DNA from 2 places in the Vibrio sp. 1249-1 genome. Region 1 is predicted to be linked to the other one. Evidence: riboswitches for the same ligand, from Rfam matches in the RefSeq annotation. Region 1 holds a riboswitch; the other holds the start of a gene.
The links. Region 1 has a riboswitch for lysine ahead of tet(35) (tetracycline efflux Na+/H+ antiporter family transporter Tet(35)). Riboswitches for the same ligand answer to the same signal wherever they lie in the genome.
Positions count from the first base shown of each region.

Region 1 (7,176 bases):
CCCATGGTTTCTGGGTTGTATTGAATGCCACGAATTGCCATGTTTTCTGCAAGTTGAAGATCAGTTTGACGATCGCCAATCACAACAGAATTTTGGAAATCCACTTTGCCACCTTGAAGGTACTCTTTTACCAAGCCCAATTTAGGCTTACGGCAAGAGCAGTTATCTTCATCAAAGTGAGGACAAATCAGCACATCATCAAACTTCACACCTTGAGATTCAAAGATCTCCATCATCATGTTGTGTGGTGCATCAAAATCTTCTTGTGGGTAGCTGTCGGTACCCAAACCATCTTGGTTCGTGACCATCACTAGACGGTATCCTGCATCCTGCAACGACAACAGGCTTGGGATAACAAATGGCTCTAGCTTTAGTTTGTCTAAACGGTCTACTTGAAAATCAATCGGCGGCTCGACAATTAAGGTGCCATCACGATCAATAAAAAGGATTTTTTGTTGTTTGCTCACTCGAACTTCCTTATTGCTATTCTTTTGGCGCTCCCGCTATTGAGCGAGAGCGATAAATTCTGTCTCTATTTATGCGTAGTAGTTTCTGATAAATCCAAGCGTTTTTTCGCACTCGTCACGGTTACCCACACTGATACGCACACAATTTTCAATTGGCGAGTTACGCAAAATAATGCCCGTATCCCAAGCCGCTTTGAAAAGGTCATCGCCATCTGGGAATTTCACCAATAGGTAGTTCCCCCACCCTTCAAACACTTCCAAGCCCGGAATCATTGAAAGGCCAACTTGCAAGTAAGCACGGTTTGCATTCAAATCGAGAACTTGAAACTTCGCTCGTGCTAAACCAGCTTCCGAAAGCGCCTGAGTCGCAATTTCTGCCACTGGAACTGGGACTGGGTAAGGTGCGATAACTTTAAGAAGTACATTAATAAGCTCTTCGTTCGCAAGCGTAAATCCACAACGCAGACCTGCAAGCGCAAAAGCTTTCGACAGAGTACGCAGAATCGCAAGATTCGGGTATTGCGCCAGTAGGTCTACCGTTGACGCTTCTGGACAAAAATCGATGTACGCTTCATCCATCACCACGATTGCACGGTCTTTTGTCATCTCAAGCAGAGACACAATGTCCTCACGCTTAACCAAGTTACCCGTTGGGTTGTTTGGCGAACATACAAAAACCAGTTTCACGTTATCCAGATTAGCTTCGATGCCTGCAAGGTCTAGTTGCCAATCTGACGTTAGCGGCACGGTTTTGCGCTCTACACCGATGGTTTCTGCACTGATGGCGTACATACCGTAAGTTGGTGGGCAGTAAAGAATCGCATCTTCACCCGGCTCACAGAATGCACGAATTAATAACTCAATACCTTCGTCTGCGCCGCGAGAAGTCAGTGTTTGTTCTGGTTTCACACCCGCATACGCTGCGTAAGCGGAAATCAGTTCTTTCGGTTGGCATTCGCTGTAACGATTAAGACGAGCAAAGTCTGTTTTGTATTCATTGTTAAATGGTGATTCGTTGGCATTTAGCCATACGTCACCCGTACCACCGATTCGGCGAGCCGACATATAAGGGGTAAGCTGTTGGACTTGTTTACGCGCTAGCTTTTCCATCTCATTACTCTCTTATTCTTTCTTACTTGCTAATTTTTCTACGCGGATAGTAACAGCACGTTTGTGAGCGTCCAGACCTTCTGCTTCAGCCATCGTGACTACCGTTGGTGCAAGGTTCTTTAAACCATCAGCAGAAAGCTCCTGAACCGTCATTCGTTTAGAGAAATCCGCCAAACCTAAGCTTGAATAAGTACGTGTATAACCGTAAGTAGGAAGGACGTGGTTAGTCCCCGATGCGTAATCTCCCGCAGATTCAGGCGACCAATCCCCAAGGAAGATAGAACCTGCGTTATCTAATAGAGGTAGAAGCTCACGAGGGTTCTTAGTCTGAACAATCAAGTGCTCAGGACCGTAGTAATTGGAAATAGAAACTGACTGCGTCATCGACTCGGAAATAATGATCAAGCTTGATGCCAGAGCCTTTTCTGCGATGTCTGCACGAGATAGCTCCTTAAGCTGACGTTGAACCGCATCCGTCACTTGATCAGCAATCACAGGAGAAGGAGTCACCAATACCACTTGAGAATCAGGACCGTGTTCTGCTTGGCTCAAAAGATCCGCAGCGATAAAGTCTGCATCTGCGGTTTCATCTGCAATCACTAACACTTCTGATGGCCCTGCTGGCATATCAATCGCAGCACCGCGGAAATCATTGCTAACCTGTCGTTTTGCTTCGGTCACGTAAGCGTTGCCCGGACCAAAGATCTTATCTACTTTCGATACAGTCTCGGTGCCATAAGCCATTGCAGCAACTGCTTGGCCACCACCGACGTTGTACACTTCATCAATGCCACACAGTTTCGCGACATAAAGGATCTCATCTGCGATTGGCGGTGGAGAACAAAGAACGACTTTACGACAACCTGCAATTTTTGCAGGAACGCCGAGCATCAAAACAGTCGATGGCAAAGGCGCACTGCCACCCGGAATGTACAAACCCACTTTTTGAATTGGGCGTGTTACTTGTTCACAAAGGACACCTGGCTGGGTTTCCACCTTGATCGGTTGCGGCTTTTGCGCTTTGTGGAACTTAGAAATATTGGCGTAAGCTTGCTCTAATGCGCTCTTCATTGACTCTGACAAACGCTCTGACGCTGCCTTAATTTCCTGAGAAGAAACACGAATGGATTCAGGCTTAACACGGTCAAACTTTTCGGTCAGCTCAATAAGAGCAGAGTCACCTTCTTCTCGAACTTTAGCAATAACTTCGGCCACAGCAGTGGTGATATTGGCACCTTCTGCAATAGCAGGGCGCTCCAAAATAGAGTCTTGCTGATTCTCACTTAATGATTGCCAAACGACTGTTCTCATGATGCTTACTCCATCATTTTTTCAATTGGTAGAACGAGAATTGAACTAGCACCCAACTCTTTCAGCTGTTCCATTGTTTCCCAGAACAGGTTTTCAGAACTCACTAAGTGAACAGCCATTTTCTGCTTATCTGCAGAAAGAGGAAGAACAGTTGGGTCTTCAGCACCTGGCAGTAGTGCTTTAATTTGATCTAACTTCTCTGCTGGGGCGTGAAGCATAATGTACTTAGATTCTTTCGCTTGCTGCACGCCTTGCATGCGAGTTAACAGCTTTTCGATTAGCGCCACTTTGTCTGCGTCGAACTCACCTGTGCGTTGAATCAATGTCGCTTTTGATTTGAAGATAATTTCAGCTTCTTTAAGGCCGTTCGCTTCCAGTGTTGCACCTGTAGAAACCAAATCAGCGATAGCATCAGCGAGACCCGCGCGAGGCGCAACTTCTACAGAGCCTGTCAGCATACATGTAGAGAATGGAACGCCGGCTTCATCCATGTACGCTTTTAGAAGTTGAGGATACGTTGTAGCAATACGCTTGCCAGCTAAGTCTTGTGGACCGTTGTACTCTTCGTCCTTGTCGATTGCGATAGATAAACGACAGCCACCAAAATCAAGTCGACGAAGCTGAACAAACTCGCAGGGTTCACCTAATGCTTTGCGGTCAAGGCGAACTTCTTCTAGTTCATTTTCGCCAATAAAGCCAAGGTCAACCACGCCATCCATAATTAAACCTGGGATGTCGTCGTCACGAACCAAGAGTAAATCAATTGGCATATTTTCAGAATGGACAACTAAACGCTCGCCCATTACGTTGAACTTTACGCCGCACTGTTTTAGTAGAGCTTGACTCTCTTTGCTAAGACGACCTTTTTTCTGAATTGCGATTCTTAAACGTTGTGTTTGCATTGCTTTGTCCCTATGCAAGATTTTGATATCTAAGTATTTTTCAAACTAATAAAACTAAAAAACCCTCGGGAGATTGAAGTCTCCCGAGGGTTTAAAATCTGCTTTTACTTTGATTTTACCTCCGGGAGTTTCCTGCCTCCCGGGTATGCGTACATCGCCCGAAAGACTAGATTGGGTGATGATGGTGATGAATGTTCATTACAAAATTACGCATACTTATTTCAAGGCTCTTCTCATTTGCTTTGTTACCAACCACACTAACCAAGCTGATTACTTTTTTCAACCCTTAATTTTAAAAAAATTCGAATTGTATAATACAAATAAAAAAGGAGGCCGAAGCCTCCTACAATTTCACCTTTTAAATCAGTGAATTACGCACTCTGGCAAGACGCTATTTTAGACTTTGAAAGCCATGACAAAATAGCGCAAACGATAACGAATGTTATCGACGCTGCAATGAACGAGAACGCAATTGAAGCAGTCATACCAAGGGCAATAAAGCCGACGCATGAAACAAGCGCGACTGATAATGCATAAGGTAACTGTGTTGATACGTGGTCAATGTGGTTACAACGTGCACCCGTCGATGACAGGATAGTCGTATCTGAGATTGGTGAACAATGGTCACCGAATACCGCACCAGCTAAAACCGCACTCAGCATCGGTAGCATTAGCGCTACATCTGTTGCGCCAGCCATATCACCCGCGATTGGTAGCATGATGCCGAACGTACCCCATGAAGTACCTGTTGAGAACGCCATCAGGCCAGACAACAAGAATAGGATAACTGGTAGCCAGTGCGGGTTAATGTTGCCCTGCGCCATTGTCGAAAGGTAAGTACCAGTCTTCATATCACCGATAACAGAACCAATGGTCCAGGCAAATACTAAGATTAGAATCGCACCAAACATAGACTTAGCACCAATCCAAAGTGTACGTGCGATCTCAGCCATTGGTAGACCTTGCTTCACAACAGTAAACAGTGCAACTGCTAAGCCAAGCAAGCTACCGTAGATTAGTGATGTACCTACATCTGTATTTTCAAAAGCACCAAGAAGCGCAAACTCCTTACCATCAGCAGCCAATGCTTGGCCACCCGTGTAAAGCATTGAAGCGATAGTCGCGATAATCAGCGTCACGATAGGAAGTATCAAATCTGACACTTTACCCTTTTCACTTTCACGGATATCTAGCTCTTCGTTTAGGTCATGCGCTTCTTGCGAGTCATTTTCTTTGTCTTTATCAAAGCCACGACCTTGCGATGCAGAGATCTCATGCTCACGCATTTTACCAATATCAAGACCAAACCACGCAACAGCGAACACCATTAGCAGCGCAAAAACGGCGTAGAAGTTCATTGGAATAAGACGAACATATGCGCCAAGAGCCGAATACTCTGTGATCCCATGTGAGACTAAGATCCCGCCAATAATAGTAATAATGTAAGCACCCCAGCTAGAAGCAGGCATAATTACACACATTGGAGCAGCGGTTGAGTCTAGAATGTACGCAAGCTTAGCGCGAGACACATAAAAGCGATCGGTTACTGGGCGAGAGATCGCACCAACAGCAAGGCTATTAAAGTAATCATCGACAAAAATGAATACGCCTAAAAAGGCGGCAAGAAGTTTGGAGCCGCGTTTACTCTTCACTCGAGATTGTGCCCATTCAGCAAAAGCACGAGTACCGCCAGATAGCGTTAATAAAGCTGTTGTCATACCTAATAAGATTAGGAAACCAACAATGCTCATGTTCCAAGTGTTAATTCCGCCATCTTCAATAAAGACAGAAGAAACTTGAGAACTGACGTAACCTGCGGTGTCGCTGATAGACCAGCTATTAAGTAGCACCGCACCTAGCACGATACCTACACCCAAGGAAACTAATACACGTCGAGTCAAAATCGCCAAAGTCAAAGCGACAATAGGTGGCAATAATGAAACAGGAGAACTAGAAAAATCTATTAAATTCATGATCTTCAAAAACCAAAGTTTGGCTAGAGATCTACTGCAGACAAGTCACGTAGCATACGATACGTGCTCATGTTGAACTTAGCGACAGGGAAGCGAACACTCCACCCAACCCTACAGTAGCGCTCCATAGTTTAATGTGAATATATACTATGGCAGTGTTGTTCCTTTCAGATACAACCCCAGCAAGTAACTTTGATGAGTTACTTACTTCGGCAATCTTCGCCTTCCACTATTATTCATTGGCATCACCCCAATAATAGCTACTCTTCGAGACCGCGCCTCTACGGCAACAACAAACAATTAACCACTAACTGTATAAATTAACAACAAATTGTCTGCAATATTGCATCAGGTGGCAGCCATTGTACTTATGATGAGAGTCAATGCAACACATCAAACTAAATTAAACAAATAAATAATGACTGAGATAATTTATAAACCTTGCCTACTTCCATAAGTTTTGTGCAACTGAAATCACATCAATCATGTTATTTATGAAACATTATTACTACCTTAGAAATATCATGGTTTATCTTATATCAATAAATTAAGGATATATGACACAGCATTAAAGATGGATGCTTCATATTTTTAAGTAATAACTCAAATTTTTTTATAAAAAACCAAGCTGTCACTCTCTCTATACAATAATGATTGTTGATTTTAGTTCTCATCTAATAATGATTTATTTCGAGTGTAATAATATTAATTGCTTTAAAAAATAGTCAAATTTAAACAAAATCTTGATTTAGCATTTGCACATAAGGAAAAGATAAAGTTAAATATAAGGACTCTTTGTTTATTTATAGATTGGCATTATTTAATCGTAACGATAAAAAGTGCCCAACACATTAACCTTTTAATAGGAATCGTTATGTCAGAGCTGACTAAAACCCTTCTAAATATCCGTAGCCTTCGTGCATTTTCTCGTGAGCTGACTCTAGAACAATTGGAAGAAGCTCTAGATAAACTCACTACTGTCGTAGATGAGCGTCGTGAAGCAGAAGAAGCAGAACGCGCAGCACAAGCAGAGCAAGAAGCTAAGCTTGCAGAGATTGCTGAGAAAATCGCTCAAGACGGTATTGATGTAGAAGCACTTATTACTGCGCTATCTGGCGAAACTAAGACGAAAGGCAAAGCGAAGCGCGCACCTCGCCCTGCTAAATACAAATACACAGATTCAAACGGTAATGAGAAAACTTGGACTGGCCAAGGTCGTACACCTTCGGCGATTCAAGAGCAACTTGATGCAGGTAAATCTCTGGATGAGTTCCTAATCTAGATCCGTGCTATTTTTAAAAGGCTCCCATAGGGAGCCTTTTTTATTTAAACCATTACAAATAAAAAAGGCACATTTCTTAATGCGCCTTTTACTTTAGTTACAGAATAGTTAATTAAACCGCTTCGTATTAA
Region 1 is NZ_JAWOWJ010000002.1:233,213-240,388, reverse strand. It holds gene hisB (bifunctional histidinol-phosphatase/imidazoleglycerol-phosphate dehydratase HisB) at 1-467, opposite strand, end outside; gene hisC (histidinol-phosphate transaminase) at 537-1,577, opposite strand; gene hisD (histidinol dehydrogenase) at 1,590-2,888, opposite strand; gene hisG (ATP phosphoribosyltransferase) at 2,894-3,790, opposite strand; His leader region at 3,844-3,981, opposite strand; gene tet(35) (tetracycline efflux Na+/H+ antiporter family transporter Tet(35)) at 4,162-5,763, opposite strand; lysine riboswitch at 5,873-6,055, opposite strand; gene R7Z50_RS04530 (H-NS family nucleoid-associated regulatory protein) at 6,638-7,045, shown strand; gene R7Z50_RS04525 (inosine/guanosine kinase) at 7,173-7,176, opposite strand, start outside.

Region 2 (7,176 bases), on a different contig from region 1:
ATTCGTGCGCGTATTGATGGAGAAACTTGCGATCTTTCCGATCCTCCAACCCTTGAGCTACATAAAAAGCACACCATTGAAGTCGTGGTAGACCGCTTTAAAGTTCGTCCAGACTTACAACAGCGCTTGGCCGAATCTTTCGAGACCACGCTCGAATTATCAGGCGGAATTGCGGTTGTCGCGCCAATGGATGGCGACGGTGAAGAGATTATTTTCTCCGCCAACTTCGCTTGTCCACAATGTGGTTACAGCATGCAAGAGTTAGAGCCGCGACTTTTCTCATTCAACAACCCTGCTGGTGCATGTGGCACTTGTGATGGTTTGGGTGTGCAGCAATACTTCGATCCAAGTCGAGTCATTCAAGATGATTCATTAAGCTTGGCACAAGGTGCGATTCGCGGTTGGGATCAAAAGAACTACTACTACTTCCAAATGCTCACCTCATTGGCCGATCATTATGGTTTTGACCTCCATGCCCCTTTTAATTCTCTGCCAAAGAAAACACAAGATGTCATTCTAAAGGGCTCAGGTCGTACTGAGATTGAGTTTAAATACATCAACGATCGTGGCGATATTCGCGTTAAACGCCATCCATTCGAAGGTATTCTGAATACCCTAGAACGTCGCTATCGTGATACAGAATCCAACTCTGTCCGTGAAGAGCTTGCAAAATACATCTCCACTAAATCTTGTTCAAGCTGTGGCGGTACTCGTCTACGCCTTGAAGCACGTAACGTGTTTATTGCTGATACGACACTACCTGAGATTGTTGAACTCAGCATTGCTGATGCATTGGAATTCTTCCATTCCTTGAAACTGGAAGGTCAACGCGCCCAAATCGCTGAAAAAGTGATGAAGGAAATCAACGACCGTCTGCAATTCTTAGTTAACGTCGGTTTGAACTACCTAAACTTATCACGCAGTGCAGAAACCTTATCAGGCGGTGAAGCTCAACGTATTCGTTTAGCAAGCCAAATTGGTGCAGGTCTTGTTGGTGTGATGTATGTTCTGGATGAACCGTCGATTGGCCTCCACCAGCGTGATAATGAACGCTTATTAAAAACGCTCACTCATTTGCGCGATTTAGGTAATACCGTACTTGTGGTAGAACACGATGAAGATGCGATTCGCTGTGCAGATCATGTCATAGATATTGGTCCTGGTGCTGGCGTACATGGTGGTAATGTTGTTGCGGAAGGCACCATGGAAGAGATAATCGCAAATCCGAATTCTCTGACAGGTCAGTACTTAAGTGGTGTTAAAGAAATCGCAGTACCGAAAGATCGCACGCCGCGAGATCCGAAAAAAACGGTTGAGCTATTAGGCGCAACAGGTAATAACCTTAAAAACGTTAACCTTTCAATTCCTGTTGGGTTATTCAGCTGTATTACAGGAGTATCTGGCTCAGGTAAATCAACGCTGATTAATGATACTTTCTTTAAAATTGCGCATACCCAACTTAACGGAGCGACAACGGCTCAGCCTTCACCTTATAAATCGATTAAAGGTCTAGAGCACTTCGATAAAGTCATCGATATCGATCAAAGCCCAATTGGCCGTACACCTCGCTCTAACCCTGCAACCTATACGGGGATCTTTACACCAATCCGTGAACTGTTTGCAGGCACACAGGAGTCGCGTTCTCGCGGTTACAAACCGGGCCGTTTTAGTTTTAACGTACGCGGTGGTCGTTGTGAGGCCTGTCAGGGTGACGGTGTTATCAAAGTAGAAATGCATTTCCTACCAGATGTTTATGTGCCATGTGATGTGTGTAAAGGTAAACGCTACAACCGTGAAACGCTCGAAGTACGTTACAAAGGTAAAACTATTGATGAAGTGCTAGAAATGACGATCGAAGATGCACGCACCTTCTTCGATCCAGTTCCTGCCATCGCTCGCAAACTACAAACACTGATGGATGTGGGTTTGTCGTACATACGATTGGGTCAAGCGGCAACAACACTCTCCGGTGGTGAAGCACAGCGTGTGAAACTGGCGCGAGAGCTATCCAAACGTGATACAGGAAAAACCTTGTACATTTTGGATGAACCAACAACCGGCTTGCACTTCCATGATATCCAGCAGTTGCTCACTGTACTGCACAGGCTTCGCGACCACGGAAATACTGTCGTGGTGATCGAGCATAACCTGGACGTCATTAAGACTGCGGACTGGATTATCGATCTTGGTCCTGAAGGGGGTCAGGGTGGCGGCGAGATAATCGCTCAAGGCACTCCGGAAGATGTGTCGCAAATCGAGGGTTCGCACACAGCTCACTTCCTCAAGCCTATGTTGAAGTAGAAAAAACAGGTAAAGTATCGAGACCAGCAAGTGCTGGTCTTTTTTCATTCAAAACAACGCAATAACTATGGCTACTATACATGTAAGTGGAACAAAGCTTTCTCCCGAAAAAGTACAGGTTCCCCTCAATCGCAAGTTTCTCATTGCCTTGGCAACACTATTTGTGTTGGCAATGCACTTTTTCATGCCCAACCCCGGCGGTTCGGGGCTTTCGCTTTCGTTCAATGCGACAACTTGGATTGCTTTTAGCTTTGCATTAGGCATTGGGTGTTACCAACTTGCGAATAATCGAGTACTACGTTACTCAAAACTAACCATCGGCTTGTTCATTAGTGCTCTTATCATGACGGTGCCCATTCTGTACCCAAATGCGAATAGCAGTTTGGCAGCCAATAAGCTCATTGGCCTGTGGTGTGGTGTCCTGTTCTTTATTGTCTTACAACAATTTCATTTCAGTAATAAACATCGCCAACGCCTATTATGGTTCATTGTCCTTGCGGTTGTTATCCAAGCCATTTTTGGTTTGACACAATATCTGTATCTCAAACCAGGCAATCCGTTTGGTTACGACACGGTGGCCAATCGTCCTTATGGTATTTTCCAACAGCCCAATGTAATGGCCAGTTTTCTTGCGACAGGGTTGGTGATTGCCAGCTATTTACTTGCACGTCAGCCCTACAAATACGATCGTAAGTTAAGCGATGTTTACCTTCTCTATGCCGTACCAGTTTTAACTTTACCACTAATTGTGGCGTTGGCTTCACGCACTGGTTGGTTAGCCTCGGTCATCGCCGTGTTGTTGGTCATTCCATACATGTACCGCTTTGCAACCAAAGGGCGCTTTATCCGCTGGGTTGTGTCACTTGTAAGTGGGCTCTTACTCTCAGTCGTTGTCATGCATCTTGCCTTTCCTGATGGAGGTGGGTTAGCTGCAGAAAAAGTAAATATGGAGTCTCCTCGAGCGTATACTTTTCCGCAAACATTAGACATGGTGATTGAAAAGCCTTTTACTGGTTATGGATATGGCAAGTTTGAATCTGAGTACATGCTGTATACGGCTCGTCAACATGCCCTAAATGAGAATTACCCAGCTGGTTTGCCAGCCATGGATCATCCGCATAACGAGCTGCTTTACTGGGGAGTAGAAGGTGGCTTGCTGCCAATACTCGGCATCTTCTTAGCGATGGCACTGGTACTGTATCGAATCTATCAAGCCAAACGCGGAACTCGTCTTGCGTTGCTGGCCTTGTTTATACCTATCGTATTGCACTCACAACTGGAATACCCTTTCTACCACTCTCTCGTGCATTGGTTGATCTTCGTTATCCTACTGTACTGGGTCGATCAGCGCGTCTCTCGTTATCGACAAGTCGGCTTTAGTAATGTAACCAAAAGCTTGCTGCGTGTTTTTAGTTTGGTACTTCCCGTTGCGTTTACGTTTTACATGGTAAGCGCATTACATACGAATTATGTATTGACGAAGTTTGAGACCACTAGACCAACTAACCCTGATATTCTGAATCAAGTCAGTAACCCTGTAGTTTGGAAAGACAGGTTTGATTGGGATGTCTATAGCACGTTTTTAAACCTTGGGCTGTACCAACAAGACGCAACCTTGATTCAGCCTTATATCGATTGGTCGCTAAAAATCATCAAAGATAAGCCTCGCCCTGCATTTTATAATAATTTGATTTTGGCCTACCAAGGCTTAGATGACTCAAGTAAAGCGGAGCAAATTAGAGCTGAAGCGCAGTTTTTGTTCCCGAAGATTGATTTCAGTGACGTCAATTACCAGCCACCTTCTCAAGCAATATCTGCCTCACCAGCCCCCACTTCAGGAGCTGAGTAATAAATACCAAAAAGCGAAGGGATGACCTTCGCTTTTCTTTATCTCATTGCTGTATGATTTTATTCAGTGAGTGACTCTTCTAACGCTTTTAAGCACAGCGCAACGTTTTCAGATCGAGCGCCGTAACCCATTAAGCCAATACGCCACGCTTTACCAGCTAATGCCCCAAGGCCTGCACCAATTTCTAGGTTATAGGTTTCTAGCAAGTGAGCACGAACTTTTGCTTCATCAACTCCTTCAGGCACGTAAATCGCATTTAATTGTGGCAACCGATGGGCTTCGTCCACAACAAATTCAAAGCCTAACTTTTGTAAGCCATTTTTGAGTTTTTCATGCATCAGTTGGTGACGAGCCCAAGCGTTTTCTAATCCTTCATTTTTCAGTATCAATAAAGCTTCATGAAGCGCATACAAGCTATTAACTGGCGCCGTATGATGGTAACTACGCTTGCCTTCTCCACTCCAATACCCCAAAACTAAACTCTGATCGAGGAACCAACTCTGTACTGGTGTTGTTCTTGCTTGAATCTTTTCAATCGCGGCAGGAGAAAACGTCACTGGTGAGAGCCCAGGTACACATGACAAACATTTTTGACTACCAGAGTAAACCGCATCCAGTTGCCATTCATCCACTTTTAACGGCACACCACCAAGCGATGTCACCGCATCAACAATAGATAATGCATTATGCTGTTTCGCCAGCTTACCCAATGCTTGAGCATCACTGACTGCACCAGTTGAGGTTTCCGCATGCACAAAAGCAAGAATTTTTGTATCTGGGTGCTGTTCGAGTGCTTGCTCGACTTTATCAATGGAAACAGGCGTCCCCCATTCATCATCGACGATAACAACTTCGCCACCAGCACGGACGACATTTTCGCGCATGCGTTCACCAAATACACCGTTACGGCAGACGATCACTTTGTCGCCTTTCTCGATCAAGTTTACAAAGCAGGTTTCCATCCCTGCGCTACCAGGCGCTGAAACCGCAATAGTGAACTCATTGTCAGTTTGAAAGGCATACTTCAATAGCTGCTTGAGCTCATCCATCATACCGATAAACAGAGGATCAAGGTGACCTACCGTAGGACGGCTTAGTGCTTGTAACACTTGAGGATAAATATCAGAAGGACCAGGTCCCATTAAAATACGGTGAGGCGGAATAAAGCTTTGGATCGACATGTCAGCTCCTTGATTATCTTTTATCCTGAGCATTCTAAAAGTTCTATTCAATAACATGGCTCAGGTGTAGGGTTCTTCACCCTAATAGATTTTTCCTCTATCAGCAATTAGCCGTAAGTATGGAGGTCAAACCAGTGTCACAAAATCGTTAATAAAAAACACCATAACGGTTGAAATATTGATTGACATTAAGGCCTCAAAACCGTTCAATGTTTGAGCTTTATGTAGAAGAGGAGCGCTACCCAGGTAGATGATTTGTGGAACCGCAATTCCAACACCAATCATTGAGGGGGAGTAGTGCCGAGGTAAGTCAAAGTTGCAGGATTTGACTTGTCGGTTGAATTGGGCTGAATCCCATCAACTGTCATCAGCGCAGTCTGATGAAGGGCTTCTGAGGGTAAATTTTTCAAATAGCATTCTAAATACCTCTCTTTTTGCTCTGTTCCTTTTCTCACTAAACATTGGATGTACAATTTTTTAGGAAGTCGTGGGAGAACGCAGTGAGCGCATTTAACGTAGCTAAATTCGGTGGAACCAGTGTTGCCAACTTTGAGGCAATGAGTCGTTGCGCCACCATTATCGAAAACAATCCAAATACTCGCCTGGTCGTGAGCAGCGCTTGCTCTGGCGTCACCAACCTATTGGTAGAACTCGCCAACGGTGTTCAGGATCAAACGCACCGTACTGAGCTGCTGCAAAATCTGGCCAACATTCATGACGCCATTTTAACTCAGCTCGAAGACAGCACGAAAACTGCTGCCGAGGTGTATGGCATATTAGATACCGTAACCAGCCTGGCCGAGGCTGCATCTATCCAAGCTAGTGCGAAGTTAACCGATCATTTAGTCGCATGTGGCGAACTCATGTCGACGCATATTCTAACTCAGTTAATGTGTGAGCGAGGCATTCAAGCTGTGCGCTTTGATATCCGCGATGTGCTGCGTACTGATGACAACTTTGGTCGCGCAGAGCCAAACATTGAAGCAATTTCGACGCTTGCGCAAGATAAACTCGTACCACTTTGCCAACAATCCGTTGTTGTTACTCAAGGCTTCATAGGATCTGACGAAGCCGGTAATACAACAACACTAGGTCGAGGAGGCAGCGATTACAGCGCCGCCTTAATTGCTGAGAGCGTCAAAGCGGCAGGGTTAGAAATCTGGACTGATGTTCCGGGCATCTACACAACAGACCCGCGAATTGCGCCAAAAGCCTCACCAATTCCTGAGATCAGCTTTAGTGAAGCTTCAGAAATGGCTAACTTTGGCGCTAAAATCCTTCACCCTTCTACGCTAGTACCTGCATTGCGCCACGACATTCCGGTATTTGTGGGGTCATCGAAAGAGCCTGAAAAAGGGGGAACTTGGATTCGCCACCAAGTCGAAAGCTCACCGTTATTCCGTGCGCTAGCTTTGCGTTGTAACCAAACCATGGTAACGCTACGCAGCGCCAATATGTTCCACGCATACGGTTTCTTAGCAAAGGTCTTTGAGATCCTTGCAAAGCATAAGATCTCTGTCGATTTGATCACGACATCTGAAATCAGTGTATCGTTAACACTTGATCAAACTGATACATCTGGCGGAGCACCACAGCTGCCGCAAGCTGCACGAGAAGAGTTAGAAGAGTTATGTAAGGTAGAAGTTGAACATGACCTATGCCTCGTTGCTCTCATTGGTAACAACATGAGTGAGAGTAAAGGCTACGCGAAACAGGTTTTTGGCACGCTAGAAGATTTTAACCTACGCATGATTTGTTATGGCGCTAGCCCTCACAACTTATGCTTCTTGCTCCATGAATCGGTATCGAAACAAGCCATACAAAAACTCCACACGGAGTTGTTTG
Region 2 is NZ_JAWOWJ010000013.1:86,400-93,575, forward strand. It holds gene uvrA (excinuclease ABC subunit UvrA) at 1-2,301, shown strand, start outside; gene R7Z50_RS19575 (PglL family O-oligosaccharyltransferase) at 2,369-4,150, shown strand; gene R7Z50_RS19580 (pyridoxal-phosphate-dependent aminotransferase family protein) at 4,210-5,331, opposite strand; lysine riboswitch at 5,552-5,730, shown strand; gene lysC (lysine-sensitive aspartokinase 3) at 5,832-7,176, shown strand, end outside.
Region 2: it holds a riboswitch for lysine, as region 1 does, so the genes downstream of both, lysC (lysine-sensitive aspartokinase 3) here and tet(35) (tetracycline efflux Na+/H+ antiporter family transporter Tet(35)) in region 1, are expected to answer to the same signal.